Regions from separate parts of the Chromobacterium subtsugae genome, predicted to be linked through region 2. Evidence: predicted binding sites of a transcription regulator. Region 2 holds the regulator's gene; each other region holds the start of a gene.

Region 1 (10,170 bases), 900 kb from region 2:
CCACCACGTAATGGTCGGCGCGCAGCAGCTCGTCGCCGACGCGCACGCCGGTGATGCGCTTGCCGTCGTTCTCGATGCCGTCCACGGTCACGCCGAAGCGGAATTCCACGCCCTTGGCGCGCGCCAACTCCGCCAGGCGGCTGGTGAACAGATTGCAGTCGCCGGTTTCGTCATTGGGCAGCTGCAGGCCGCCGGCCAGCTTGTGCTTGACCGCCGCCAGCGCCGGCTCGACGCGGACGCAGCCATCCGGATCCAGCACATTGAAATCCACGCCGCACTCGCGCAGCACGGCGATGTCCTTGGCCATGCCTTCCACCTGGGCCTGGCTGCGCAGCAGCTGCAGCGTGCCGCCCTGGCGGCCTTCGTACTGCAGGCCGGTTTCGGCGCGCAGTTCCTTGATCTTGTCGCGGCTGTACTCGGCCAGCCGCATCATGCGGCCCTTGTTGACCGCGTAGGCCTTTTCATTGCAATTGGCCAGCATCTTGGCGATCCACTGCAACTGGTACAGGCTGCCGTCCGGACTGATGGCCAGCGGCGCGTGGCGCTGGAACATCCACTTCAGACCCTTCAACGGAATGCCGGGCGCCGCCCACGGCGCGGAGTAACCGGGGGAGATCTGGCCGGCGTTGCCGAAACTGGTTTCCAGCGCCACGCCGTCCTGGCGCTCCAGCACCGTCACCTGGCAACCCGCCTTGGCCAGATACCACGCGGTGGATACGCCCAAAACGCCGCCGCCCAGCACGATTACCTTCATTGTCTTTCTCCGTTTGTAGTCTTGCCACTACCAGATAGTGAATTCCGCTAGTATATGCATTGACATCTGGTTTTTTTCACTGAAATTGACGAGAATCAAATGATTACTATCAAATATTTCACATATAAACAGTGAAAACATGAAGGCAATATCCTCCTCCGCCAAAGCGCTGGACAAGATGGACCGCAAGATCCTGCGCATCCTGCAGAAAAACGCCCGCATCGCCATGACCGAGCTGGCCGAGAAGGTCGGCCTGTCCACCACGCCGTGCACCGAGCGGGTGCGGCGCATGGAGCGCGACGGCATCATCGAAGGCTATTACGCGCGCCTGAATCCGCACGCGCTGGGCGGCTCCTTGCTGGTATTCGTGGAAATCAAGCTGGAGGCCAAGTCCGGCAACATCTTCGACGCCTTCCGCCGCGAGATCATGAGCATTCCGGAAATCCTGGAATGCCATCTGGTGTCAGGCGATTTCGATTACCTGATCAAGGCGCGCATCGCCGACATGTCGATGTACCGCAAGCTGCTGGGCGACATCCTGCTGCAGCTGCCGTCGGCGAAGGAATCCAAGAGCTATGTGGTGATGGAGGAAGTGAAGGAGACGCTGGCGCTGCCGCTGGCGGACTAAGCGCCGCGCGGCGCTTCACAATGGCGGGCGAAGCGGGAAATAATGGCTGAATCTCCCCAGCGAAAGAACCGCCCATGAGCCTGGAATCGGTCCGCCAGTTTCTATCGGCCCAAGCGCCGCACATCGCCATCATCGAACTGCCGGTCAGCACCGCCACCGTGGCGGAGGCCGCCGCCGCGCACGGCGTGGAAGCCGGCCGCATCGCCAAGACGCTGGCCTTCCGCCTGAACGACGGCCGAGAAGTCATCCTGGTGGCGCGCGGCGACGCCCGCATCGACAACCGCAAATTCAAGGACGCTTTCGGCAAGGGCAAGATGCTGCCGCCGGAAGAAGTGGAAGCCATCACCGGCCACCCGGTGGGCGGCGTCTGCCCGTTCGGACTGGCGAGCGAACTGCCGATCTACCTGGATGTGTCGATCCAGGCTTTCGACGAAGTGCTGCCGGCCGCCGGCGCGGTTCACAGCGCGGTGCGCATCAGCCCGCAGCAGCTGCGCGACATCACCACCGGACAATGGGTGGATGTCTGCCAGGCTTTCGCCTGACGCGCGTCAGCGCCCGGGCACGAAGCGCACGTAATCGCCTTCGGACACCGGCTGGCTGTTGCTCTGCGCGATGCCGATGGAGAAGTTGGGCTGCACCTGCACCAGGCTGACGTCGCCGTTCAGGGTTTCCGGCATGCCCAGCTCGCGGCCGGAGATCAGGTCGCGCACCGGCTGGCCGGGCACGCGCCGATACAGCAGCAGCTTGTCCCCCACCGCCATGCCGTCCAGCAGGCCGGCGTTGATGTAGACACGCTTGCCCTCCTGGCGGACGATGCGGGCGGAGAACGGGATGCAGGAAATGATGTCGTTCACCCGCTGCGCCGCCCGGTCCATCAGCTTGTCCACCAGCCTGCCGTAGTCGCCTTGCCAGAAGGCGGCGGAGGCGAAAGGCTGCGGCGACGGCGGCACCACCTGGCCCTTGGCCAGGCCGCTGACGCGCTCGTTGGCCAGCAGCGAACCGGTCAGGCCGTCGTAAATCCAGACTTCCGCGTCGAACTGGCGCTGGGTGGGCACATACTTGACCCCCATGCCGAACATGCCGGCGAAGGGGCCGTTATAGAACGATCCCTGCTGGCTGGTATTGTTGGATTCGAAGAACGAGGGACGCGCGCCCTTGCCGGTGACCGAGGTGGACAGCACCCTGCCCGCCACAACGAACTGCACGTCCTCGCGCTGGCCCAGCTGGCTGGCGATGTCCCAGCCGGCGGCGGGCTCGGCGATGCGGCTGTCGGCCAGCACCGACACCGTGTTGGCGTCGCGCACCGTCAGCATGCTGTTGCGCGCCAGCCGGCGCGACAGCTCGGTCGGCAGCGCCGTCGCCAGGTCCGGCATGTCGGAAGCCTCGGCCGGCCGCTCCACGCCGAAATAGGTGGTCACCAGCTTGCGCCGCAGCGAACGGCCCGGCGGCATCGCGCAGGAGGGGTCGCGGGGACGCGGGGCTGCGGCGGCAGGATCGCCGGCGTCCACCTGCACCTTGACGTGGTACAGCTTGCCCTGCTGGTATTCGCTCACCACTTTGACTGTGCCCTGCACCGCGCCGGACGCCGTCAGCGTGCCGGATTCGCTGGCGCGGCCGTTTTCCAGCACCTGGGCCGACTCCACCCGCGCGCCCTGGCGAATGGCGATCAGCTTGAGCGCGTCGCGCAGCGCCATGTCGCGCGCCGCCACCAGCCCGTTGTCCAGCGGCGCCACCCCTTCGGCGGAAAACACCTCGGCGCGGGCCGGACCGCTCAAAAGAAATGCCGCCACAAGGGCGGCAATGGCCAGTCCGTTTCTTTTCATTTACTGGTTCACGTAGAAATTGCTGCTGAAGCGGGCCGGCGCGGCGGCTGGCATCGCCTGCATGCTGTTGCTGCTGGTGGTCGCGCCGACGGCGCCGGTTTCCTGCGAGGCCTTCATCACGCTGCCGGTCTTGTCCAGCGCGTTCTTGAACTGCTTGTAGAACTCCTGATCCAGCGTGATCTCCGCCACCGCCTCGCTGGTGCCGTCCGGCTTCATGCTGGTGGAGACGATGGACACGCCGCGCAGATAGGCGTCCACATAGGTGCGGAAGCTATCGCTGTTGGCGATCATGTTGGACACCGCGCTATTGCCCACCAGTTTCATGCCCTGCACCTGCTCCGCGATGGAGCGGAAGGCGTCCAGCCTGGCCGCCCGCATCGCCAGCAGCTTGCGCTGCGAGGGCGTCAGGCTGTTGGTGTAAGGCGCCGCGCCCGTTCCCACCACCCGCACGACGATGGGTTGGTAGGGGTTGACCTCCTTGATCAGCACCTTGGTTTCCTCGCTGCTGCCGTCTTCGCCGGAGCCGACGAAACCCACTCCTGTCGGCGTCATGCCGGAGTCGCGCGCCGGCGCGGCCATCGGCATCGGCTGCGCCTTCGGCGGCGTGGACGCGGCGCAGGCGGACAAGCCGGCCAGCAAGACAAGAGAAGCGATACGGGGCAAGCAGCGGGCAGTTTTCATGGCAGTTACCGATAGATATTGATCGAATGGTATGAACCATTCTCGGACCTCGTCAACCCGAACATCGGCTAAAACTGATGAAACTTGAGAAAAGCGCCGCGTAGCGGCACGCCTCAGGCATTCGCGTCCATCGCGCGGTCCATCTGGCGGGCCGAGGAGAAGCCTGCCGACAGCGCCGCCTTCTCCTTGCCCAGCCCCGCCGCGCGCCACTGCCGGGCCAGCGCCAGCCGCAGCGCGCGGTGGTAATCGTGCGCGGTGACGCCGGCATGCTCGCGGAACAGGCGCGACAGGTGGCGGGCGCTGACATGCACCTGGTCGGCCAGCTCCGGCAGCGGCCAGTCCCGCACCGGATCGGCGCAGATCAAATCCTGCGCGCGGTGCAGCGCCGGGTGCAGATGGCTGCGCCAGGCCAGCCATGGCGACAGTTCCGGATCCTGCGGCGAGCGGCGGAAATACACCACCATTTCGCGCGCCGCGGCGCGGGCGATGGCCGGCTCGGCCAATTCGCCTATCAGATGCAGCGCCAGATCGATGCCGGCGGTGATGCCGGCGCTGCTGTAACAATGCCCATCCTGCACAAACACCCGGTTTTCCTGCACCCGGGCCGCCGGCGCCAAGCCGCGCAAACGCTCCAGCAAGGTGTGGTGGCTGGTGCAGGCGCGGCCGTCGAACAGTCCCGCCTCCGCCAACAGCAAGCTGCCCGAGCAGATGCCTGCCCAGCGCACGCCGGCCTGGCCGCGGCGCGCCGCCAGCCAGGCCACGATGCGGCGCGCGTCGGGCGTGGCATAGGCCTGTTCCGACGGCGTGGAGCCGGGCACCACCACCAGCGCGCCGTCCGGCAGCGTTTCCGGCAAAGGCGACAAACCGCTCAGCGGCAAGCCCAGCGAAGTGCCGACGCCGGCCGTCGCGCTGACGAAATTCAGGCGAAAATCGGCGCCCAGCTGCGCGGCGACCCGGAAGGCGTCGGCCGGGCCGGCCAGGTCCAGCAACAGCAGGCTGGGCGGCAGCACGAAATAGATTTCACGCACGGCTGGCCCTCCCGGCGCCGGCGGCGGCCAGCAAACGGCCGCCGAACACCGTGGCCAGCAGGCCGGCCATCAACAAGCCGCTGCCGGCCAACTGCTGGGCAGTCAAGCGTTCGCCCAACAGCCAGTGCGAGGCCATCAGCCCCACCACCGGCACCAGCAGCGAAAACGGCGCCACCTTGGCCGCGGCGTGGCGCGCCAGCAGCCGGCTCCACAGGCCGTAGCCGAACATGGTGGCGACAAAAGCCAGGTAGGCGACGGCGAACAGCGACTGGCCGTCGAAACCGCGCAGCGCCGCGGCCATCCGCTCGCCGCCCTCCAACCACCACGACAGCAACAGGAAAGGCAGCGGCGGCGCCAGGCTGGACCAGATCACCAGCCCCAGCGGCTCAACCTTGAAGCCGTCGCGGCCGATCGCGCGCACCACGATATTGGAAGCCGCCCAGCTGGTGGCGGCGGCGATCGTCAGGCCGAAGCCCAGCGCCGTCATGTCGCCGCCCTTGCCCATGCCTATCAGGGCCAGCCCGCCCAGCGCCAGCGCGAGGCCAGCCAATTGGCTGGCCTGCCAGCGCTCGCCCAGAAACACCCTGGCCAGCAGCAGCGTAAAGAAGGCCTGCGATTGCAGCACCACCGAGGCGAGCCCGGCCGGCATGCCCAGCTTGATCGCCGAAAACAGGCAGCCGAATTGCCCGACGCCCATCGTCAGCCCGTACAACGCCAGATAGCGCCACGGCAGCGCCGGCCGCCGGACGAGGAACACCGCCGGCAGCGCCACCAGCAGGAAGCGCAGCGCACCCAGCAGCAACGGCGGCACGCCGGCCACGCCCCATTTGATCACCACGAAATTCACGCCCCAAGCCAGCACGATGGCCAGCGCCTGCGCCAGATCAGCCAGCGGCATCGTCGCTCCCCGGCCACAGCACCGCCTGCGCGACGATCACCCGCTCGCCGTTGAAGGCGGCGGCCGGCGAGCCGTACAGCCGATAGCCCAGCGCCAACGCCTCGCTCACCCGCTGGCAGAAGGCCGAATCGTCCGGGCCGGTCAGCAGCCGATAGGCCGGCAGGCCGCCGGGCGGGGTATGGGATGCGGATTGCGGCATGGCTACTCCTTATCTGGACAAATCGAATGACAACACCTTATGCCATGCCGGCGGCAAGCGGCAAGCGCAGTTTGGGAGGCTGCCGATGGCCGCCCCGGACTCGGCTCCGCCGCCGGCGCGCGGCGCCCGGCCAACTCGCCAGGCGCCGCGCAGCGGGGGCGGAACCCGCTCAGTCTGCCATCCGGCGCAGCGCCTCCTCCACCGTGACGATGGCGGCGAAGCGGCCGGCCAGCACCAGCTCGGTGCGGGCGCGGATGTCGGCGGCGCTGTAGGTGACGCCGCTGCCGGCATGCGTCATCGGAAAGGTCAGCGTCGCCTCGGTGACGAAATCCACCTCGTAGCCGAGATCGGACGCCACCCGGGTGGTGGTTTCGCAGCATTGCTCGGTGCGGATGCCGGAAATCACCAGTTTCTGGATGCCGTGCTTGATCAGCCAGGTCTGCAGGCCGGAGTCGGTCAGCGCGTTGTGCACGTGCTTGACGAAGGTGGCCGCCGGCTGGTGGGTCATCCAGTCCAGCGGACGCACCAGGCCGGAGGCCGCCGAAAACGGCCCGTCTTCGCCCGCCTGATGCAGGATGTTGATCACCGGCACGCCGCGCGCCTGCGCGCCGGCGATCAGCGCCTGCTGCGCCGCCTGGTAGGCAGGCAGATCCTGCTCGGTCCAGAACGGACGGTGGCGGAAGGATTCCTGAACATCGATCACCAGCAATGCGGTCTTTTTCATTTCGCCTCTCCCGGCGGTGTGGACATGGACATCATCGTAAGGCGAATAAAGCCAGTGAATAAGGCCGCCAACAGACAATCACCTGCCAAAAAAGGACATCATGCCATCCGGGCAATCACCGGAGCCAGTTCGTCGTACAGCAGCCATAGCGCGGTGACGGCCATCAGCGCCCCCATCGTCAGGTTGTACATCAGCAAGGCGTGCGGCGCGGCCAGCCAGCGCCGCAGCCGCTCGCCGCCCCAGGCCCATACGCTGATGCACGGCAGATTCACCGCCGCGAACACCACGGCCAGCAGCAAGGCCGCCGCCAGCTTGGCGCCGCCGGCCGGCATGAACAGGATGGACGCGTTCAGCACCATCACCCAGGCCTTGGGATTCAGCCACTGGAACATCGCCGCGCCGACGAAGCCCAGCGGCCTGGCCTGCTCGCGCGCCTCCGGCCGGCCGGCGCGGGCGATCTTCCACGACAGCCACAGCAGATAGACGCAGCCGGCCGCGGCCAGCGGCAAGCGCCACGACGCCAGCCAGCCCAGCGCTTGCGCCAGCAGCATGGCGACGACGAACACCTGCAGCGCGCAGCCCAGGCTGATGCCCAGCATGTGCGGCACGGTGCGGCGAAAGCCGAAATTGACGCCGGACGAAGCCAGCATCAGGTTATTGGGCCCCGGCGTGATCGACATCAGGGCGACATAGGACAGCAAGGCGAATTCGGGCATGTTTTCTCTCCATCAAAGCGGCAAGCGGCGCCACCGCCCTTGCCCACCCCCACATGCTAAGCCGGAGCGCCAAATGGATACAGAATCAGAAATTCCGTATTGATCTGGTTACAGATTGCTATTTTCAGACACTGTCACCATCCACTATGATGACTGCTGTGCCCCACCGCTCCGACAAGGCCCGCGCATGCAGAACCACGCCTCCACCCTTTACCAGCAACTGGCTGACGACCTGTCGCTGGCGATCAGCCGCGGCACCTTGCCGCCCGGATCGCGGCTGCCCTCGGTGCGCCGCACCGCGCACAGCCGCCAGCTCAGCCTCAACACCGTGGTCAGCGCCTACCGGGTGCTGGAAGACCGCGGCCTGGTCGAAGCGCGGCCGCAGTCCGGCTATTACGTGCGCGCCAGGCTGCCGTCGCCGGCGCGGCCGGCCTCCACCCGCAGCGGCCCGGCCACCCCCACCCGCGACGCGGTGCTGGACCTGATAGGCACCGTGCTGCAGGCGCAGCAGACCGAGGGCTTCATCGACCTGGCGCTGGCCTGCCCGCGCGGCGGCGACTTCTACCCGGGCAACAAGCTGGCGCGGCTGATGGGGCAGATCCTGCGCCGCCAGCCCGGCATGGTCAGCACCTACGCGCTGCCGCCGGGCTCGGAGCGGCTGCGCACCCAGATCGCCCGCCGCGGCATGGACCTGGGCATGGCGCTGCAGCCGGACAACATCATCCTCACCCACGGCTGCATGGAAGCGCTGCAGCTGGCCTTGCGCGCCGTCACCCGCCACGGCGACGCGGTGGGGCTGGAATCGCCCACCTACTTCAACCTGCTGCCGTTATTGGCCAGCCTGGGGCTGAAGGCGGTGGAAATCCCCACCGACCCCCAAACCGGCCTGTCGATAGACGCGGTGGAGGTGCTGCTGGCCGAACGGCGCATCCAGGCGCTGGTGGCGATGCCCAACGTCCACAACCCGCTGGGTTGCTGCATGCCGCTGGAGGCCAAGAAGCGGCTGGCGCGGCTGGTCAACCACTATCAGGTGCCATTGATAGAAGACGCGCTGTACGCCGAGCTGCAGTTCGCCGACACGCTGGCGCCGGCGGTCAAGGCCTTCGACGAGGACGGCTGGGTGATCGTCTGCGCCAGCTACACCAAGACGCTGGCGCCGGACTTCCGCATCGGCTGGATGGAAGGCGGCCGTTTCGACGCCCAGCTGCGCAAGCTGAAATTCGCCTCTTCCGTGGCCGAGCCGGTGGTGCTGGCGGAAACGCTGGGCGCCTTTCTCGAATCCGGCGGCTACGACCACCACCTGCGCACGCTGAAGCGCCGCTACGCCGCCCACGTGGAGAAGGTGCGCGGCCTGATCGCCCGCCACTTCCCGGCCGGCACCCGCGCCACCCAGCCTCAAGGCGGCTTTCTGATCTGGCTGGAGTTGCCGGAAGGCTGCGACAGCGTGGCGCTGTTCCACGCCGCGATGGCCGAGAAGATCAGCCTGATCCCCGGCCCGCTCAGCTCGCCCGGCGGCCGCTACCGCAACGCGCTGCGGCTGTCCTGCTGCTACCCGCTGGACGAGCGTTACCTGGCGGCGCTGGTGCGCGTCGGCCAATTGGCCGGCCAACAGATCGCTCCGGAAGCATAGCGGCCGCGCAGGAAAACCCCGCCAGGCCGGCGCCGCGACGGCTCGCATAAACAAATTTGCTGACCGAAGCGCTGGATAGCGGTAGAATGCCGGCTGCCTCATACTTTCGACATCCGGCCAGCGGCCCGATGTCCTGCCTAGCCCGTTGGGTTGCCCGTGTGCCCCTAGCCTGCTTGGTCACCGAATTGAAGCTCCATCGCAACGCTCGCGGCCGCGAAAATGGCCGGCCGCACGGGCCTTTGCACTATCCGTATTGAGAAAGGAATCGTTATGTCCAAAGAAGACATGATCGAACTGGAAGGTGTTGTCATCGAAATGCTGCCGGAATCGCGCTTCCGGGTAAAACTCGACAACAACGTTGAAATCCTGGCCTACGGCTCCGGCAAGATGAAGATGCACCGCATCCGCGTTCTGGTCGGCGACCGCGTCACCGTGGAAATGTCGCCTTACGACCTGACCAAGGGCCGCATCAACTTCCGCCACCCCACCGCCAATGTCGGCGGCGGCTCCCGCCCGCCGCAACATCGGCGCCGTTGATATTTCAGGCATGGCCGCGATGCGGTCACGCCCTTGGTACCTGAATGAAAGTAAATGAATTGCAGCCAGGCGATCTGGTCACCGAACAACACGGTCAAGACACGGTCGCCTTTGAAGTAGTGGCAATCCAGCAGTTGGGCCGCCGTTTCGCGGTCACCTTCCGCTCCGCGCTCGGCCTCGGCAGCGCGCATTACGCCGGCGACGCCTGGATCAGCGCGATGCGCCGTTGAGCCATCGCCGAATCAGACCCGCCGCCTCTCCCCCTTGACGCAAGCCAGCTCCAGCAGCGACTTTCCGCAAGCAAATCATTTGACATATTTCAAATTGGTTCCATAGTGGTATTGCGTGCCATTTGGCATGAATCCCACAAGGGTCCACCATGAAACTTGTCGCACTCGCCTTGACGCTGTTGGCCGGCTCCGCCCTGGCCGCCCCGTGGAATGCCCACATCGCCTACCAGAAAGGCCAGGTCGTCCAATGGCAGGGCCGGGACTGGCAGGCCAAATGGCCGACCCGCGCCGAAACGCCGGGCGCCAATCCCAAAGGCTCCTG
Region 2 (10,170 bases):
GCGCCCGGCGGCATGGCAGTGCCGCGGGCCAGGCTTGGCCGCGGCATTTGGATACAAACAGGCTGACCAACAAAATATTGCCGGACAATCCTGCATGGCCATGCCGTACAATACTTATGAAAACGAAAAAAACGCTTTCCGGAGATGATTCATGACTTTCAAGGCCAACGACCTGCTGACCGAGCAGATCGCCCAATACCTAGGCAAACAGATCATCCAGGGCGACATGCAACCGGGCGAGCGCATCCAGGAATTGCGGATCGCCGCCGAACTGGAGGTCAGCCGCGGCTCGGTGCGCGAGGCCTTGCTGATATTGCAGCGCCGCCATCTGGTGGACATTTTCCCGCGCCGCGGCGCGGTGGTGGCCAGCATAGGCGCGCGCGACGTGCGCGATTTCTTCGACCTGTGGTTCCTGCTGCTGGATCGGGTGGCGCAAAACCTGGCCGCTGGCTGGCAGAACGACGACCTGGCGCGCTTCATCGAGCTGATGGCCCAGCTGGAGGAAGACAACCGCCGCGATGACCTGCAGGCCTTCTACGAGCACGGCATCGAATTCCTGTCGGCGCTGTACAACCATGCCGACAACCGCTACCTGACCGATACCCTGAACGACATGCTGCCGCTGACCCAGCGCTGCCTGTACGCGATACTGCGCGCCGGCAAGAGCCAGATGGACAACACCTACCGTTTCCTGGAAAGCCTGCTGAAGACGCTGATCGCGCGCGACACCAGCCGGCTCAAGCAAATGGTGGCCACTTTCGGCCAGGAATACAGCCAGCTGGCGCAAACCGCGGCCGAGGCGCTGGAAGGCCGCCGCTAAGGCACCGCTTGCCGGCACCCGCCGCCCATGAAAAAAGCCGCCGGCTTCCAATGGGAAACCGGCGGCTTTTTGTCGCTGCGGCTCAACGCCGCAGGTAATCGACGAAGGCGTAAGCCAGGCCGCCGGCGCTGACCGCTTCCTCGCGCGAGGCCTGCCGCCAGTCGGCGGCGGAAAATTCAGGGAAGTGGGCGTCGCCGTCGTAGGCGTCGGCGATTTCGGTCAGGCACAAGCGGTCGGCCACGGCGATGGCCTGCCGGTACAGCTCGGCGCCGCCGATCAGGCACACCTCCTCCACCGCGCCGGCCAGCGCCAGCGCCTCCTCCAGCGAGTGGGCGGCTTCCGCGCCGTCCGCCCGCCAATCGGCCTGGCGGGTCACCACGATGTTGCGCCGGCCCGGCAGCGGCTTGCCAATGGAGTCCCAGGTCTTGCGGCCCATGATCACCGGCTTGCCCAGCGTGGCCGCCTTGAAATGCCTCAGGTCTTCCGGCAGATGCCAGGGCAGCTGGTTGTCCACGCCTATGGTGCGGTTGGACGCCATCGCCGCCACCAGGGTCAGCCGCGGTTTATTCTGCGCCGTCATACCGCCACCGCCGCCTTGATGTGGGGATGCGGGTCGTAGCCTTGCAGCTCGAAGTCTTCGAAACGGAAGGCGAACAGATCCGTCACCGCCGGATTGAGCTTCATTGTCGGCAGCGGACGCGGTTCGCGCGTTAATTGCAATTGCGCCTGCTCCAGATGGTTGCTGTACAGGTGGGCGTCGCCCAGCGTGTGGATGAAATCGCCGGCCTGCAGCCCGCATACCTGCGCCACCATCATGGTGAGCAAGGCGTAGCTGGCGATATTGAACGGCACGCCGAGGAAAATGTCGGCCGAACGCTGGTACAGCTGGCAGGACAGCTTGCCGTCGGCCACGTAGAACTGGAACAGGCTGTGGCACGGCGGCAACGCCATCTGGTCCACCAAAGCCGGGTTCCATGCCGATACGATCAGGCGGCGCGAGTCCGGATTCTTCTTGATCATGTCCAGGAGCTGGCTGATCTGGTCGATATGGCGGCCGTCCGGCGCCGGCCAGCTACGCCACTGGTAGCCGTACACCGGGCCGAGGTCGCCGTTTTCGTCGGCCCACTCGTCCCAGATCGACACGCCGTTTTCCTTCAGATAGCGGATATTGGTGTCGCCGGACAGGAACCACAGCAGTTCATGGATAATGGAGCGCAGATGGCACTTCTTGGTGGTGACCAGCGGAAAACCGTCGGCCAGGTTGAAGCGCATCTGGTAGCCGAACACCGAGCGCGTGCCGGTGCCGGTGCGGTCGGCCTTGTCGTGGCCATGCTCCATCACATGGCGCATCAGGTCGAGGTACTGTTGCATGTTGGCGATCCCATCGATAATCGCTGCATTGTACCGCCTGCGCCGCCGGCAGGCGAGGCTGCGGCGCTGGCCGGAACAGCCCGGCATAGGCTACCATTCAGTTTAAAATCAAGACAAAAGCATTATTAAAGCGAGCCCATGGCAGAAGATTCCGACCTCGAACGCACCGAACCCGCGTCAGCCAAACGGCTGTCCATGGCGCGGGAAGACGGCAACATCCCCCGCTCGCGGGAGTTGTCGACGTTCGCCGTCACCATGGCCGGGGTATCGCTGCTGATGAACCTGGGCGGCAAGATCGGCACCTTCCTCGGCGACACCATGCGCCACCTGCTGACCTTCGACCAGAGCACGGTGCAAAGCACCGAGCCGGTGCTGCTGCGCTTCAAGGAAGCCATTTTCGGCGCGCTGTGGCAATTGGCGCCGTTCTTCGCCGGCCTGGCGCTGGTGGCGCTGTTCACGCCGATGCTGGTAGGCGGCTGGAACCTGACGCTGAAAGCGATCGGCCCCAATTTCGGCAAGCTCAACCCCTTGCCCGGCATCAAGCGCTTGTTTTCGCTGAACGCCGTCACCGAAGGCTTCAAAGCCATTCTGAAAAGCCTGCTGATAGGCGGCATCGCCACCTGGTACATCTGGCGCGAGCGCGGCGAAGTCATCGGTCTATTGGCGATGCCGCTGGAATCGGCCATCCTGAAGATGACCGACCTGATCATCCACACCTTCTTCATCGTCGCCTCGGCGATGATCCTGCTGGTGGCGATAGACGTGCCCTACCAGCTGTGGAGCTACTACAAGAAGCTGCGCATGACCAAGGAAGAGGTCAAGCAGGAATACAAGGAAGCCGAAGGCTCGCCGGAAGTGAAGGGCCGCATCCGCCAGATGCAGCGCGAGGCGGCGCGCAAGCGAATGATGCAGGAGGTGCCCAAGGCCAACGTGATCGTCACCAACCCGACCCACTTCGCGGTGGCGCTGAAATACGACGACACCATGCGCGCGCCGCAGGTGGTGGCCAAGGGTTCGCTGAAGCTGGCGGAAAAAATCGTCGACACCGGCAAGGGCAGCCATGTGCCGGTGATGCGCTCCCCCAGCTTCGCGCGGGCGCTGTACTTCAACGCCGAGCTGGGCGAGGACATTCCGGCGCCGCTATACGCGGCGGCGGCGCAAGTGCTGGCCTATATCTTCCAGCTGCAGCAATACCAGGCGGTCGGCGGCCTCGCGCCGGTGTTCCCGGACAAGCTGGAAGTGCCCGCCGAGCTTGACCCCTACAGCAAACGTCCGCAAGATTCGGCGCCTGAAGAAAGCCTATAAGCCAGCATGGACTCCATCCTACAGATCCTCCGCAGCCTCAAGATCTCCCAGCTCGCCGGGCCGGTGCTCATCATCCTGATCCTGACGATGATGGTGCTACCGCTGCCGCCGGTGCTGCTGGACATCTTCTTCACCTTCAACATCGCGGTGTCGGTGATCGTGCTGCTGGTCGGCATCAATGTCAGGAAGCCGCTGGATTTCTCGTCCTTTCCCTCGGTGCTGCTGGTCACCACGCTGCTGCGGCTGTCGCTGAACGTCGCCTCCAGCCGGGTAGTGCTGCTGGAAGGCCATACCGGCCCGGACGCCGCCGGCAAGGTGATCGAATCGTTCTCCCACTTCCTGGTGGGCGGCAACGTCGCCATCGGCATCGTGGTGTTCGTCATCATCACCATCATCAACTTCGTGGTGATCACCAAGGGCGCCGGCCGGATCGCCGAAGTGTCGGCGCGCTTCACCCTGGACGCGATGCCGGGCAAGCAGATGGCGATCGACGCCGACCTCAACGCCGGCCTGATCGGCGAGGACGAGGCCCGCAAGCGCCGCTCCACCATCGCCGAGGAAGCCAACTTCTTCGGCGCGATGGACGGTGCCTCCAAATTCGTCCGCGGCGACGCGATGGCCGGCATCATGATCATCCTGATCAACATCATCGGCGGCCTGATCGTCGGCGTGGTGCAGCACGACCTGCCGGCCGGCCAGGCGGCCGAAACCTATACGCTGCTGACCATAGGCGACGGCCTGGTGGCGCAGATCCCGGCGCTGATCATCTCCACCGCCGCCGGCATCGTGGTGTCGCGCGTCGGCACCGAACAGGACATGTCGGAGCAGTTCCTGACCCAGCTGTTCACCAAGCCTCAGGTGCTGTACATCACCTCGGCGGTGATAGGCATGATAGGCCTGATCCCCAACATGCCCCATCTGTCCTTCCTGCTGATCGCCGGCGCGCTGCTGCTCCTGGCCCGGATGATGGAGCAACGCCGGCTGCGCGACTTGGCCCGCGAACAGCAGGCCGCCCAGCCGCCGGCGCCGCCGGAGCAGCAAGGCGCGGAAGTCAGCTGGAACGACGTCCAGCACGTCGACCAGCTCGGCATGGAAGTGGGCTACCGGCTGATTCCGCTGGTGGACCGCACCCAGGACGGCGAGCTGCTGCGCCGCATCCGCGGCATCCGCAAGAAGATCGCGCAGGATCTGGGCTTCCTGGTGCCGCCGGTCCACATCCGCGACAATCTGGAAATCAAGCCCAACGCCTACCGCATCCTGCTCAAGGGCGTGGAGCTGGGCAAGGGCGAGGCCTATATCGGCCAGTTCCTGGCGATCAACCCCGGCCGGGTCAGCAAGGAGATCGCCGGCAACGCCACCACCGACCCAGCCTTCGGCCTGCCGGCGGTATGGATAGAGGCCGGCAAGCGGGAAGAAGCGCAATCTCTGGGCTATACCGTGGTGGATGCCAGCACCGTGGTGGCCACCCATATCTCCAACCTGCTGCAAACCCACTCAGCCGAGCTGCTGGGCCGCGAAGAAGTGCAGGCGCTGATAGACCACCAGGCCAAGGAATCGCCGAAACTGATAGAAGACCTGGTGCCCAAGGTGGTGCCGGTCGGCACGCTGCAGAAAGTGCTGCAACAGCTGTTGAACGACGGCATCCACATCCGCGACTTCCGCACCATCGTGGAAACGCTGGCCGACCATATCGGCGTCACCCAGGATGTGGACGAGTTGACCGGCTCCGTCCGTACCGCGCTGTCGCGGGTGATCGTGCAGCAGCTCTTCCCGGGCGAAGCCGAACTGCCGCTGATGACGCTGGAGCCTCAGCTTGAAAACGTGCTGATGCAGGCGGTGCAGTCCAAGGCCGGCGGCGGACTGGAGCCCGGCCTGGCGGAAAACCTGCTGTCCAGCGCGGCGCAACAGACCGAACAGGTGGAGATTCAGGGTTACAATCCGGTACTGCTGACCGCACCCGGCCTGCGGCCGCTGCTGGCGCGTTTCCTGCGCCGGGCATTGCCGCAGCTGCGTGTGATTTCGCATAATGAGATTCCGGACAATAAATCCATTCGTATAATTGCGGTAATCGGCGGCAGCAAGGGCTAAGGGCTAATCAATAATGGTGGTGAAAAAGTTCTTCGGGAAGACCACTCGAGACGCACTCAGGCAAGTTCGCGAAGAACTGGGGGCGGACGCCCTCATTTTGTCCAATCGGCCCACCATGGGCGGCGGCGTCGAAATCATGGCGGTGGCCGACGCCGACGTCGCCAACCTGGCCAGCACGCTTTCCACCTCCAGCAGCAAGCACCCGCCGCGCAACGCGCCGCCGGCGGTGAACCGCCCGCAGCAGCCCGCGCCCATCCCGCCCAACGGCAGCGCGGTGAACCGCGCCATCGCCCGCACCTACGCGATGCCGGTGGAGCCGCTGGAAAGCCCGGCGGCGCCGCGTCTGGAAAGCGCCCCTCGGCCGCGGATGGAGCCGGTCTACGCGCCGCCCGAGCCGGCGCAGGCCCCGCCGCGCCAAAGCGCGCAACCGGTCCGTCCAGCCGCCGCGCCCCAGCCGGCCCAAGCGCGCCCGGCGGCGCGGCCGCCGCAAATGCCGGCGTCGCCGCCGCCGACGCTGTCCCACGCCAATGGCGAGGAGCCGGAACAAATGGCGCAGGAACTCAGACAGATAGGCGACGAGATCAAGCTGCTCAGAAGCCTGCTGCAAAGCCAGCTGGCCAGCTTCGCCTGGTCCGACATGGAGGGCAAGGCGCCCAATCGCATCGAGCTGTTCAAGCACCTGCTGGCGATGGGCTTCTCCGCGCAGCTGATCCGCCAACTGATTGAAAAAATGCCGGCGCAATACCAAGCCGAAGTGGCGGTGAAATGGGCGCGCTCGGCGTTGGTGCACAATCTGAAATGCGCCGACGCCGACCGCGAGGTGATGGACCGCGGCGGCATCTTCGCGCTGGTCGGCCCCACCGGCGTCGGCAAGACCACCACCGTGGCCAAGCTGGCCGCCCGCGCGACGATGCGCTTCGGCGCCCAGCACGTGGCGCTGATCACCACAGATAGCTACCGGATCGGCGCGCAGGACCAGTTGCGCATCTACGGCAAGATCCTGGGCGTGCCGGTATTTTCCATCCAGAACGAGGGCGACCTGCAGCTGACGCTGGCCGACCTGTCCAACCGCCACATCGTGTTCATCGACACCGTCGGCATGGGCCAGCGCGACGCGCGCGTGCTGGCGCAGATCGACATGCTGCGCACCGCCGGCCGGCCGATAGAGCGGCTGCTGCTCTTGGCCGCCAACACCGACGGCCATACGCTGGAAGACGTGGTGAAACGCTACCGCGGCGACGGCCTGGCCGGCTGCATCCTGTCCAAGATAGACGAAGCGGTGGCGCAAGGTCCCAGCCTGGATGTGATCATCCGCAACCGGCTCAAGCTGTATTTCATCACCAACGGCCAGCGCGTGCCGGAAGACCTGCACTCGGCCAACGCCGCCTTCCTGGTGGACCGCGCGATGCGCGCGCAGCAGATAGGCTCGCCGTTTTCGCTGCAGGCCGATGAATTGCCCATCATGCAGGCGGCTCAGGCCGGATGGCTGTGAACGCGATGACGGATCAAGCCGCCAGCCTCCGCCTGCTCGCCGCGCAGCAGAACCGCGCTCCCAGCTTCGCCTTCATCGGCTCGGAGCGCTCCGGCACCAGCACCGTGGTGACCGAGTTGGCGCTGGGCCTGGCCTATGCCGGGCTGCGGCCGCTGGTGGTAGACTGTTGCCTGGGGCAGGTGCAGACGCGCCGCCTGGGCGTCCCCGCCACCGCCACGCTGGAAAGCCAGGTGGTCAACGCCGGCGGGCTGGACGACATGATGATCACCTCGCGCCAGGGGGTACAGCTGGTCAATCTCTATGCGCGGCCGGAACAGCGCGCGCTGTTCTCCGCCCAACTGTGGCTCAGGCTAGGCAGCGAATTCGGCGCGCAGGAGCGCGACGCCTCGGCGCTGCTGATCGACGTGCCCAACCCCGGCCTGGACGCCATCCCCGCCAGCGTGGCCGACAACCTGGTGCTGGTGCTGACCCCGGCCGCCGAATCGCTGACCGCCGCCTACGCCAACATCAAGCGCCTGGCCAGCCTGTACGGCCGCCAGCGCTTCAATGTGCTGATCAACCGCGCGCGCCATCTGGACGAGGCGCGCGAGCTGTTCACCCGGCTGTCGGCCGTCACCAGCGAATTCCTGACGGTGTCGCTGCGCTGGGTGGGCTTCGTGCCGCAGGACAGCGCCGTGCGCCGCAGCCAGACGCTGCACCGTCCGATGATGGAAGCCTTCCCCGACAGCGAGGCCGCCGCGGCGTTTTCCCAGCTGGCGGCGGTGCTGCTGCATTGGGACGCGCCGGAAACCACACGTGACAATACCGGATACATGGACTTGCTGATTGCCGCCTCGCGCGACTGGGCCGAGGCAGATGGAGCCAAACCCCTATGAACCCGTCCTTTCGCCGATCGGGCTACGCCAATGCGGCCCCCAGCGTCGAGATAGACGTGGAGGCCCACGCGCCGCTGGTACGCAAACTGGCCAGCATCATGATCGCCCGGCTGCCGGCCTCGGTGGATCTGGGCGACCTGATCCAGGTCGGCATGATCGGCCTGATCGAAGCCGCGCGCCAGTTCGACCCGGCGCAGGGCGTGATGTTCGAAACTTTCGCCAGCCAACGGATCCGCGGCGCGATGCTGGACGAACTGCGCCGCGAGGACTGGCTGCCGCGCCAAGCGCGCCGCCAGGCCCGCCAGATCGAAGAAGCGATAGCCCGGCTCGAACAGCAGCTCGGCCGCGCGCCGCTGGAGTCGGAAATCGCCGCCGAGCTGGGCGTGGAGCTGGAGCAGTACCAGGACATGCTGGGAGAATGCAAGGGCACCACCCTGCTACACTTCGAGGACTTCGCCAGCGACGACGAGAACCCGCACAACCCGGTGGCCAACGTCGCCGACGACGATTCGCCGGACCCGCTGGCGACGCTGGCCGACGACAGCTTCCGCCAGCATCTGATCAGCGCGATCAAATTCCTGCCCGAGCGCGACCAGCTGGTGATGGCGCTGTACTACGAGCAGGAGCTGAACCTGAAGGAAATCGGCGCGGTGCTCGGCGTCACCGAGTCCCGGGTCTGTCAGCTGCACAGCCAGGCCATCGCCAGGCTGCGGGCAAAACTGAAAGACTGGCTGTAAGGGAAGGCCCGGTTTGCGTGATGCCGGGCTTCAGACCAGATCAATAACGGAAACACCTTGTGGACAAGATCAGTCTTATCGCCATCATCCTGGGCCTGACCGCCATCGTCGCCGGCCAGGCCATCGAAGGGGGCAGCCTCGGCTCGCTGATGCAGCTGACCGCCTTCATGATCGTCATCGGCGGCACCACCAGCGCGGTGATGCTGCAAAGCACGCCCAAGCAGTTCATGGCCGGCCTGCGCATGGTGCGCTGGATCTTCCGCCCGCCCAATTTCGACCACGAGAAAATGATCCGCGAAGTGGTGAACTGGAGCCAGACCTCGCGCAAGGGCGGCCTGCTGGCGCTGGAAGGGGTGATCAACCAGCAACGCGATCCCTTCACCAAGAAAGCGCTGCAGATGCTGGTGGACGGCACCGAGCCGGACACGCTGCGCGCGGTGATGGACGTGGAAATCAGCATGTTCGAGCACGCCCGCAAGCAGGCGGCGCGGATCTGGGAATCGGCCGGCGGCTATTCGCCGACCATGGGGATTCTGGGCGCGGTGCTGGGCCTGATCCACGTGATGGAAAACCTCTCCGACCCATCCAAGCTGGGCGGCGGCATCGCGGTGGCCTTCGTCGCCACCGTCTACGGCGTCGGTTCGGCCAACCTGTTTTTCCTGCCGGTGGGCAACAAGCTCAAACACTTGGTGGCGTCGGAGCTGGCGATGAAGGAGCTGGTGGTGGAGGGCATAGTCGCCATCGCCAACGGCGAAAACCCGCGCATCATCGAAAGCCGGCTGCGCGGCTTCCTGGCGATGCATGAATAAACCGCTCCCGCGTTAGCTCGCAAAAAAGGCAAGCCAAGGGGGCTTGCCTTTTGGCTTTGCGCTGTCAGCTCACTGCGCCGCCAGTTCCCGCTCCGGCTTGCGCAGCTCGCTCTCCAGCAACTTGTAGTAGTCCAGATCGAAAGCCGGCTCGCCATCCAGTTCGCCGCCGTTGCGGCGCGAACCGAGGTAGCACCAGCGGTCGAACAGATGCTCGACCACGTCGCCGCACACCTCGTCGCGCTCCACCACCGCCACCGCCCCTTCGAACGGCCACTGCCTGACCTTCAGGCGCTGCAAGGCCGACACCAGGCGCAGATTATGGCTGTCCGCGCCCTCCTTGCCGACGCAGGCCCCGCGGCAGCGATTCAGGCTGTAGGCGTTGCAGGCTACGCCCTTGCGGCTGGTCACCTGCTCCACCCCCAGCACCGCCTGGCACAGCCCCTGCGCCAGCGCGATCTGCGCCAGCGCCTTGCGCGCCTCGCGCGCGTGGCGGAACAGGCCGTAAAGATCGGTGGTGCGGCTGAAATCGATATCCTGCGCCGACACCGCGCGCAGCCGCGCGAAACCGTCCTCCTCCACCCGCAGTTGCAGCGAACAGGCCTCGCTCAACATCCGCGCGCGCGGGTTATGCAGCGGCTGATAGGCGCGCAGCCACTGCAGCTCCTGCAGATGC
Region 3 (10,170 bases), 1.7 Mb from region 2:
CCTCGTTGGAGGATGCCGACAGCGCCGCCGTCGATCTATGCCTGAAGATCCGCGCCGCCGACAAGCTGCTTGTCTGGACGCCGTTCGTGTCCGCGCTGCGGCAGCCCGATGCGGCCCCTCTCGCGGCGAGGCTGGACGAGGAGGCGTTGTCCCGGCGCTGGTATGGCTGGCTGCGGCATGACGCGGCGTACAACCGGCACTTGAGTCTGGACAGCCGGCAGGCTTTCCAGGTGGAGAACGTCTACTCCGCCGAGTGGGACCCCGATTTCTACGAGCGCGCCCGCGTGCTGATGCTGCCGGGCACGTCGCCGGCCGGCGCCGCCCGCTTGCGGGCGCCGCTGCTGCGCTTGATGGATGACGGCAAGCTGCTGGCCACCATGCTTCCGGCCGGGCAGCGCCTGCCCAGCGCCGGCGAGCTCGAACGCCTGGCGTCCGATGTCCTGGTGCAAGCCGCGCGCTTCGAGCCTGGCTTCCTCGATTGGCTGCGTCTGAGCCGCCGCAGCCGGCCGGACATGCTGTCCATCCTGGTGTTGGACGATCTGGACGCCGGCGGCGCTGTCAGCGACCGTTACGCCAGAACGATGTTGCGGGCGCTGGCGCGGGAGGCGGACAGGATCATCGTGCCGACCGAAGCGCTGCGGGCGCTGGCCGGCGCGTTCTGCGAGGATGTGCGCCTGGTGCCGGAGGCGCTGGACGAGGCGCGCTGGGAAGGGTTGATCTCGCTGCGCGGCATGGGCAAGAAGCCGCGCGTGGCTTGGAGCGGCACGGAGGCCGAGGTGGAGGACCTGATGCTGCTCACCGGGATCATCCTCGCCACCGGCGGCGAGATCGACTGGATCGTATTCGGCCACTGTCCGGATGCGCTGCATCCCTACCTGGCGGAATACCATCCCTTCGACCTGGCAAGCGAGGATTACCCGCGCAAGCTGGCCAGCCTGGGAATAGACTTGGCGGTGATGCCCAAGCACGCCGATGGCCGCCGCGAGGCGGCGGGGCGGCGACGGCTGCTCGAATACGGCGCTTTGGGCATCCCGGTGGCGTGCAGCGCGCTGGATGACTGGCCGGGACTGGCGCAAGCGCCGGTGGCGCGGGCGGACAACGAGGCCGCGGCGTGGAGCCAGGTCTTGCTCGAACGCGCGCGCGATCTGGAGCGGGCCGGCCGCGAAGGCGAGCGGTTGAAGGCCTGGGTCAAGGAAAATTGCATGCTCGGCCCGCATTTGCCCTCATGGCTGGAGGCGCTTGGCCGATAAAGCAGAGTAAGGGGCGGTCGCCGCGCGCGGCGCCTGCCGCTTTGCAGGATGAAGCAGGTTTGACGTCGATGCGGCCCGCCGCGCCGACAGCGGGGTATGCCGGCCGCGCGTTGGGGATGGGCGCCGGTTTTTTTCTTGTAATCTTAAGGGATGAGGATGAACGCCTGCCTGGCGGGACGCGCCCGCGGCGCGGCAGGACGTTGATCGAGGAGGGTGGGATGAAAAAACTGTTGTTTGTCGTGCCCATGCACATTTCCTGGGACTCGTTCACCAAGCCCGAGTTCTACAATGTGCAGCTGGCCAAGGCCGATGGGAAGGTCTACAACATCCCGCGCACGGATTTGCCCCTGGGGCCCTTGTCCATCTCGGCGTACTTGAAGAAGTTCCTGCCGCTGGATGTGAAGCTGATCGACTTCAACGCCGAGGTCAACGCGCTGGACGCGGTGCCCTTCGATTCGTTCGAAGCGCTGTGCCGCCATTTCTTCCGGCAGATCGAGGATTTCGCGCCGGACTTCGTCGGCGTCTCCTCGCTGTTCAGCCCCTCGTTCGCCAACTTCATGGATTGCGGCCGGATGGCGCGCGAGGTATGGCCGGACAGCATCGTGGTCGGCGGCGGCAATATCCCCACCAACAGCTACGAGCAGATCTACCGCGACATGGGTTGCACCTTCTTCGACGGCCTGTGCTTCGGCGAAGGCGAAAAGCCGATGCTGAACCTGTTGCAGGCGGAAGATCCGCTGGCCTTCCTGGCCAGCTCGTCGGCATGGATCACGCGCAGCAATGTGATGGATGAGGCGCTGCTGGTTCCCAAGCACGACTTCATCGACGACCTGGATGAAATCCCGTTCTTCGATTACGACTTGTGCGACATCGACAAGCATGAAATCAACCAGGTGGTGGCCTCCTACCACAATCTGGACAAGACGCGCGGCTTCCATGTGATGACATCGCGCGGCTGTCCCTTCCTGTGCACCTTCTGCGCCTCGCACCGCACCCACGGCAGGTCGATGCGCTATCACTCGCTGGAGCGGGTCAAGGAGGACTTTACCCGGCTGGTCAAGCATTACGGCGCCGAAACCGTCATCTTCCAGGACGACCACCTGATGGCCGATTCCGACCGGGTGTACAAGATACTGGACATCGTGAAGTCGCTGAACCTGCAGTCGGTGTATCAGAACGGCCTGACGCTGTACGCGCTGGACCGTCCGATGCTGCAGGCCTTCTGGGACGCCGGCGTGCGGCACCTGGTGCTGCCGGTGGAAAGCGGCAGCGAGAAGGTGCTGAAGAAGCAGATGAAGAAGCCGCTGAAGATGAAGATCTCGGAGAGGGTGGCCAGGGATTGCCGCGAGCTGGGCATCTACACCAATACCAATATTTTGATCGGCATGCCGGGCGAGACCAAGGAAGATCTGGAAGAAGCGCGCCGCAATCTGCGCGAGATCGCCTCCAACTGGTTCAACATCGCTTGCGCCAGCCCCATCGTCGGCAGCGAGATCCACGAAATCTCGAAAGAGAAGGGCTATATCAAGATCAATAGCCTGGGGTCGGACTACCGCACCGCGGTCATCAATACCGAGGACTTCTCGGCCGAGTTCATCCAGGAATACCAGTACTTCATGAACCTGGATCTGAATTTCGTCCATAACTACGATCTGCGCTGCGGCAATTACGAATGGGCGGAACGGGGGCTCAAGAACGTTCTTCGCCTGAAGAGCGACCACGCCTTCGCCCACTATTACCTGGCGGAGTGTTACCGCGGGCTGGGCCGGCTTGACCTGGCCCAACACCACCGCGATTGCTACCTGCAGTCGGTGCAGAGCTCGTTCTGGGGACGCTGGGCCTGGATCTTCGGCCTGGATGGCGTCAATCCCGACGACTGGTCGGAGGAGAACTACGGCTTGCTGGCCGAAATCCTGCTGCCGCGCGCCGCGCCGGAAGGCGACGCGCCGATCGCGCTGGCCGCCCAGGCTTGAGGCGGAACGGCGACGCGGACCGATGGGCGGCATTGCCCGGCATGGCGTCGCCACGGCGCGGGCTGCTATAGTGGCGCTGATCGGCCTGACGGCCGCGGCGGCTCCGCTCCGATGGGAGCGCGGGGCTTCGCCGCGGCGCGGTTTTCGCTCAAGGGCCGGCAGGCCCTTTTCTTTCGTTCGCTTCGAGTGCGTTCTTGCTGTATTGCCGTCCGGGGTGTCCGGCTGCGGACCCGATTCAATTCATGACCTGGCGAGCTGCCGCCATGGAATCTCAGGAAAATAACGTGGAACCATCCCAAATCCGTAAACCGCGCGTCGGCGTTCTGACGCGAGATCTGCAGGATGCCGCCTGCTACAAACTGAGACTTGGCGATCCGCTCTGCCTGATGTCGCCGGTGCTGGAAGCCTACCATTTCAAGAACCAGGCCGATCACAGCTACGAGGGCGTGTACCCGTTCAAGGAGGACCGCGATTTCGTCGACGCGATGGACATGTTCATCGTCCAGCGCCTGTTTCCCTATCCGGAGTTCCGGCCCTTGCTGGAAATGATCGTCGCGTCGGGCAAGCCCATCGTCTACGAAGTGGATGACTGGCTGCTGGACATGTCCGAGCAGCATGTGATGTACAGCATCTGCGAGCCGTCGTTCAAGGGGATCGAGTGGCTGCTGCCGCAGTGCTCGCTGGTGACGGTGTCGACCGAAGCGCTGGTTGAGAAGGTCAAGCCTTACAACGACAAGGTCTTCGTGTTCCATAACCATCTGGCGACCGAACGGGTGGTAGAGCCGCTGCCGCATAGCGGCCAGGTCACCATCGGCTTCGCCGGCACCAGCACTCACGCCAAAGACGTTGAAATGATTTCGTCGGCGCTGCTGCGGATCTACCACGAGTATGCCGGCCAGGTGAAGTTCGTGTTTTGGGGAGATGTGCCTCCCGATTTCGTCGGCATCAAGGATGTGCGCAAGGTGCCGGAATTCGTCACCTACAACGAATACCTGTCCGAACTGGCCAAGCTCAAGATCGACATCGGCATCGCGCCGCTGGTGCAGAGCGAATTCAATGATTACAAATCGGACATCAAGTGGCTGGAGTACGCGCTGGTCGGCGCGGCCGCGGTGGTGTCCGATGTCACCGCCTACGCCGGTTTGAAGGACAGCGGGCTGGCGATGGTGGCGGACAATACCGAAGAAGGCTGGGTGGCCGGGATCAGCAAGCTGATCGACGATGCCGCGCTGCGCGCCGAGCAAGCCGCCGCCGCGCGCCGCCATGTGCTGGAGAACCGGCTGCTGGAGCCGCGGGTGGGCGATTTGCTGGCCCAGTACGCGGCGCTGCTGCCCGAAGCGCTCAAGCCGCAGCCGCTGGCGCAGCCGGGCCGCATCGTCACGCACGCATTGGCCGAAAACGACGTGGATGGCCTGAAGGCCTACCGCAAGTGGGTGAAACGCCGCCAGATCCGCGAAGTGCACGCCGAACAGCTGGCGGAGCGGATGATGATGGCCTGGAAGCAGGTGCCGGTGTTCAACCTGATTCTGCTGGCGCCGAGCAACCGCCTGACGCGCTTGTCGGAAAGCTTCACCGCGATGGAAAACCTGCTGTACCGCCATTGGCGGCTGATCGTGGTGTCCGACGCGCCGGAGCCGGACCCGGTGTTCAGCAGCAGCCCGAACCTGGGCTGGGTGCAACTGGCGAGCATGGACGACGAGCAACAGGTTTCCGAGGTGATCAACAGCATCATCGCCGACGTGCCGGCAGACTGGGTGATGCTGCTGCCGGCCGGCGCGCGCCTGCAGCCGAACGCGCTGGCGCGGCTGGGCGAGGAGATCCACGCGCATCCGGAATACGGCGCGATCTATACCGACCATGACGTGGTGTCGCCGATGGGCAAGCGCTTCCGCCCGTCCTTCCTGCCGGATTTCTCGCCGGAGTACCTGCGGTCGATGGATTACACCAGCTACGCGGTGGCGTTCCAGCGCGAGACCCTGGCCAAGATCGGCGGCATGCAGCCGTATCCGCGCGCGCATTGCTACGACGCGCTGCTGCGGATATACGAAAATTGGGACCGCGGCGCCATCGGCCATGTCGACGATGTGCTGGTGTCGCTGCCGTGGGTGGATCCCAAGATGGACAGCCTGGGCAATGCCTCGCGCCGGGTGGCGCTGGAAAGCCATATCGGCCGCTGCGGCCTGCCGGCGTCGGTGGACGAGGGCCTGGTGGCGGGAACCTTCTACTACGAATACCAGCTGCTGGCCTCGCCGCTGGTATCGGTGATCATCCCGAGCAAGGACAAGCTCGAATGCCTGGAGCCTTGCCTGAGCAGCCTGTTCGGCATCACCGGCTACCAGAATTTCGAAGTGCTGATCGTCGACAACGCCTCGCAGGATCCGGAAACCTTCGAGTTCTACGAAAAGGTCCAGGCGCGCTATCCGGGGCGGATCCGCATCCTCAGCTACGACGCGCCGTTCAACTTCTCCGCGCAATGCAACCTCGGCGCGCGCGAGGCGCGCGGCGAATACCTGCTGCTGCTGAACAACGACACCGAAGTGGTGTTCCCGCACTGGCTGGAGCGCATGCTGGCTACCGCCCAGCAGCCGGGCGTCGGCGCGGTGGGCGCGCGCCTGCTCTATCCGGAGATCGGCCGCGTGCAGCATGCGGGCATCGTGCTGGGCATGCCCGGCGGCATGTATTCGGTGGCGGACCACGTATTCGAGGATATGGACTACCTGTACCCGGGCTATCTGAATCGCAGCCTGACCATGCAGAACTATTCCGCGGTGACCGCGGCGTGCCTGATGGTGGAGAAGCAGATCTACGAAGCGGTGGGCGGCATGGACGAAGAGGTGTTCCAGGTCTGCTTCAACGACGTCGACTTCTGCCTCAAGATCCAGGCCGGCGGCCTGCGCAACGTCTACACTCCTTACGCGGTGCTGTACCACCACCACGCCAAGAGCATAGGCCGGGTCACCACCGATCCCCGCCCCGCGCTGAAGGCGGCGGTGCGCGAGCGCGAGGAGATGGAGGCGATGCTGGCGCGCTGGCTGCCGGTGATGGGCAACGATCCGGGCTTCAACCGGCACTTGTCGCTGCGCACCAAGCGAGTGGCGATCGAGTCCGACCGCATCGTCGCCTGGGACGCCAAGCTGCCTGGGCGCAAAAAGGTGCTGGGCATCCCGGTGCCGGGCGGCAGCGGCGAATACCGCTTGAGCCAGCCTTTGCAGGTGCTGCAGGAGAAAGGCAAGCTGGACGGCGAAATCCACCAGCCCTCTGCCGGCATTCCCACCGTGGTGGAGCTGGTGCGCCAGGGACCGGACGCGCTGTTGCTGCATACCGGCATCAGCGACTACATCTATGAAACCATGGAGGCTTATCGCCGCTATATCCCCGATCTGCGCATCGTGTTCGGCCTGGACGACCTGGTCGGCGGCGTGCCGGAGAAAAGCAGCCTGTATGACCACTGGTCGCGCCACTATCCGGACGCCAAGCAGCGTTTGCGCCGCGTGCTGAAGCTGTGCGACGCGGCGGTGGTGTCCACCCAGCCGCTGGCCGATCTCATCCAGAAGATGGTGGGTGAGGTGGCGGTGGTGCCCAACCGGCTGCGCCGCTCGATCTGGGGCGATCTGAAGTCGGAACGCCGCGTCGGCGACAAGCCGCGCGTGGGTTGGGTCGGCGCCGGCCAGCACCGTGGCGACCTGGAGTTGATCCACGAGGTGATCCGCGCCACGCACAAGGAAGTGGACTGGGTCTTCATGGGCATGTGCCTGCCGCAGTTCCGTCCTTACGTCGCCGAAGTGCATCATGCGGTCACCTTCGCCGACTACGCCGCCAAGGTGGCCAGTCTGAACCTGGATCTGGCGGTGGCGCCGCTGGAGATCAACCCGTTCAACGAGGCCAAGAGCAATCTGCGGCTGCTGGAGTATGGGGTGCTGGGCTGGCCGGTGGTGTGTTCCGACATTTATCCCTACCAGACCAACGACGCGCCGGTCTGCCGGGTGCCCAACCAGGCCGAAGCCTGGATCGAGGCCATCCGCGCCCGCGCCCACGATATGGACGCCACCGCGCGCGAGGGCGACGCGCTGCGCGACTGGTTCAACCGCCATTACTGGCTGGAAGACCATTACGAAGACTGGTTCCGCATCTTGCACGGTTAGGCGCGCCGCCGCGCGGTTTTCTCCCATGGCCCTCCGGGGCCATTTTTCATGGTTTGCCGCGAATGCGCGGCATTTGTTGGTAAAATTACCATTTTCGTCAGCATTCTCCGAAGTCGGCCGATCTTGCTTGCAACAGGCAAGAACTTTCGATGGTCCTCTGGGCCGATAAGGGGAATGAAATGGCAATCACCGTCAATACCAACCTGGCCTCGCTGCAGGCCCAGATCAACCTGAACAACTCCAGCTCCTCGCTGAACCAGTCGCTGCAGCGCCTGTCCTCCGGCCTGCGCGTCAACAGCGCCAAGGATGATGCCGCCGGTCTGGCCATTTCCCAGACCCTGTCGTCCGCCATCCGCGGCAACAACCAGGCGATCAAGAACGCCAACGACGGCATCTCCGTCGGTCAGACCGCCGAAGGCGCGCTGGGCCAGATCGCCAACAATATGCAGCGCATCCGCGAAATCGCGGTGCAGGCGTCCAACGGCTCGGTCAGCAACACCAACCGTTCGCAGCTGCAGAACGAAGTGGACCAGCTGACCCAGGAAATCTCGCGCATCGTGCAGACCACCGAGTTCAACGGCACCAAGCTGTTGTCCGGCGGCGCCACGCTGACTTTCCAGGTGGGTTCGTCCGGCTCGACCGACAACCAGGTATCGGTATCCGCCACCGACCTGACCTCCGGCGGCACGCTGAAGTCGTACAACGCTTCGCTGAGCGCGGTGAAGACCATCGACGTGACCACCCAGGGCGGCGCTTCCGCGGTGCTGTCCTCGCTGGACGCCGACATCTCGCAGATCTCCAACGTGCGTTCCACTTTCGGCGCGGTGCAGAACCGCTTCGACGCGGTGGTGGCCAACCTGCAGAACTACACCGCCAACCTGACTGCCGCCAACAGCCGCATCATGGACGTGGACTTCGCGTCGGAAACCGCCAACCTGACCAAGAACCAGATTCTGCAGCAGGCCGGCGGCTCCATCCTGAAGCAGGCCAACTCGCTGCCGCAAGCCGCGCTGACCCTGCTGCAATAAGGGTTTGAATGAAGGTTTCGCCGCCTCCCCGGGGAGGCGGCGAAGGCGCTGGAAGCCAGGGAGAATGCGAACAGGACAGCGATAAAGACAAAGCGGGAGCAGACGGCAGCGGGAATGAAAGTGTGAAAATTCACATTTTCACCGTAAAGTTCGGAATGTGCCGGCCGATATGCAGTGTAAGCAAGCCTCTTTGCCCACACTGAGTATCAGGAGAGTCATCATGGCCATTACCGTCAATACTAACGTAGCGTCGCTGCAAGCCCAGCTGAACCTTAACAATTCCCAGATGTCGCTGACCACGTCGCTGCAACGTCTGTCCTCCGGCCTGCGCATCAACAGCGCCAAGGACGACGCCGCAGGTCTGGCCATTTCGCAGACTCTGACTTCCGCCATCAACGGCAACAACCAGGCGATCAACAACGCCAACGACGGTATTTCCGTCGGGCAGACCGCTGAAGGCGCGTTGGGGCAGATCGCCAACAACCTGCAGCGTATCCGCGAAATCGCGGTGCAGGCGTCCAACGGCTCCGTCAGCAACACTAACCGTTCGCAGCTGCAAAGCGAAGTGGACCAGCTGACCCAGGAAATTTCGCGTATCGTGCAAACCACCCAGTTCAACGGCACTCAGCTGTTGTCGGGCAGCGCGATTCTGACCTTCCAGGTGGGTTCGTCCGGCGCCAGCAGCAACCAGGTTTCGATTTCCTCGGTGGACATGACGTCTGCCGGCGTGCTGTGCAGCTACAACTCGTCGCTGACCGCCACCGGCACCATCAACATCACCACGCAGTCCGGCGCGTCGGCCATCCTGTCCACGCTGGACAGCGACATCGCGGAAATCTCCACCGTGCGTTCGACTTGGGGTTCGGTACAGAACCGGTTTGACGCTGTTGTGGCCAACCTGCAAAACTACGTACAAAACCTGACCGCAGCCAACAGCCGTATCGTGGATGTGGACTTCGCCTCGGAAACGGCTAACCTGACTAAGAACCAGATTCTGCAACAGGCCGGCGCATCGATTCTGAAACAAGCCAATACCCTGCCCCAGTCCGCGCTGACGCTGCTGCAGTAAGTGTAAACTGATGGTATAAGCCAGTCTGCAGCTCCGGTCGGGCAACCGGAGCTGCGGTCATGAGGAGCGTGATCATGCAAATCCCTTCTGTTTTGTCGCCTTCCATCAACACGGCGAACGCCCCGGCGCCACGTCAACAACTGGTAGAGTTGGCGCAGGCGCCTTCCTCCGACCCGAACCAATCGGTTCTGGCGGATTCCGCGCAGGCTGTCGCTGCGGCTGGGCAGAGCCAGCAGCAACAGTCGTCCGCCGATGCGCAGAAGCAGCAGACCGATCCCAAGCAACTGCAGGATTCGGTCAACCAGCTGAACACTGCGGCATCGTTGTACAATAGCTCCCTGCAGTTCTCCGTCGACAAGGACACCGGCGCGACCGTGGTCAAGGTCGTCGACAAGGCGAACAACCAGGTGATTCGTCAGATTCCGTCCGAGGAAGCGCTGCGCATCGCGAAGGCGATCGGCGACTTCAAAGGACTTTTGCTGAAGGACAAAGCCTGATTTCACTGTCCCGATGCGGCTATAACATGGATATAACATGACAGCCATTACCAGTTCCGTGGGTGCATTGGATGTTCAGGGCATCGTCAGCCAGCTGATGATGATTGAAAGACAGCCGTTGACGGCAAGCCAGGGCCGGGCGGACCAATACAACACCCAGCTCAGCACCGTCGGCAAGCTCAGTTCGTCGTTGTCGGCCCTGCAGACCGCC

The links. Region 2 encodes FliA, which starts transcription of late flagellar genes. Its sites were predicted from a motif close to GCTAAAGNTNNNNNNNNNNCNGCCGATAAT; they were not measured.
Region 1: U6115_RS15435 (LPP20 family lipoprotein) is a predicted target of FliA. The motif match lies at 3,947-3,976, and genes of this name have one in related genera.
Region 3: U6115_RS04920 (flagellin N-terminal helical domain-containing protein) is a predicted target of FliA. The motif match lies at 8,536-8,565, and genes of this name have one in related genera.

What each region holds. Positions count from the first base shown of each region.
Region 1 is NZ_CP142381.1:3,211,709-3,221,878, forward strand. It holds gene U6115_RS15415 (D-amino acid dehydrogenase) at 1-754, opposite strand, end outside; gene U6115_RS15420 (winged helix-turn-helix transcriptional regulator) at 894-1,382, shown strand; gene U6115_RS15425 (YbaK/EbsC family protein) at 1,457-1,924, shown strand; gene U6115_RS15430 (flagellar assembly protein T N-terminal domain-containing protein) at 1,931-3,205, opposite strand; gene U6115_RS15435 (LPP20 family lipoprotein) at 3,206-3,886, opposite strand; gene U6115_RS15440 (GlxA family transcriptional regulator) at 4,000-4,914, opposite strand; gene U6115_RS15445 (EamA family transporter) at 4,907-5,812, opposite strand; gene U6115_RS15450 (DUF1737 domain-containing protein) at 5,799-6,011, opposite strand; gene U6115_RS15455 (isochorismatase family protein) at 6,181-6,735, opposite strand; gene U6115_RS15460 (LysE family translocator) at 6,834-7,451, opposite strand; gene U6115_RS15465 (aminotransferase-like domain-containing protein) at 7,639-9,081, shown strand; gene infA (translation initiation factor IF-1) at 9,352-9,618, shown strand; gene U6115_RS15475 (hypothetical protein) at 9,663-9,848, shown strand; gene U6115_RS15480 (glycoside hydrolase family 19 protein) at 9,998-10,170, shown strand, end outside.
Region 2 is NZ_CP142381.1:4,107,990-4,118,159, forward strand. It holds gene U6115_RS19485 (GntR family transcriptional regulator) at 152-820, shown strand; gene U6115_RS19490 (dihydrofolate reductase) at 903-1,400, opposite strand; gene U6115_RS19495 (thymidylate synthase) at 1,397-2,191, opposite strand; gene flhB (flagellar biosynthesis protein FlhB) at 2,330-3,496, shown strand; gene flhA (flagellar biosynthesis protein FlhA) at 3,503-5,584, shown strand; gene flhF (flagellar biosynthesis protein FlhF) at 5,598-7,076, shown strand; gene U6115_RS19515 (MinD/ParA family ATP-binding protein) at 7,082-7,951, shown strand; gene U6115_RS19520 (RNA polymerase sigma factor FliA) at 7,948-8,688, shown strand; gene U6115_RS19525 (flagellar motor protein) at 8,748-9,497, shown strand; gene U6115_RS19530 (exonuclease domain-containing protein) at 9,567-10,170, opposite strand, start outside.
Region 3 is NZ_CP142381.1:1,006,419-1,016,588, forward strand. It holds gene U6115_RS04900 (glycosyltransferase family protein) at 1-1,250, shown strand, start outside; gene U6115_RS04905 (B12-binding domain-containing radical SAM protein) at 1,469-3,223, shown strand; gene U6115_RS04910 (glycosyltransferase) at 3,508-7,365, shown strand; gene U6115_RS04915 (flagellin N-terminal helical domain-containing protein) at 7,545-8,393, shown strand; gene U6115_RS04920 (flagellin N-terminal helical domain-containing protein) at 8,614-9,462, shown strand; gene U6115_RS04925 (flagellar protein FlaG) at 9,537-9,959, shown strand; gene fliD (flagellar filament capping protein FliD) at 9,997-10,170, shown strand, end outside.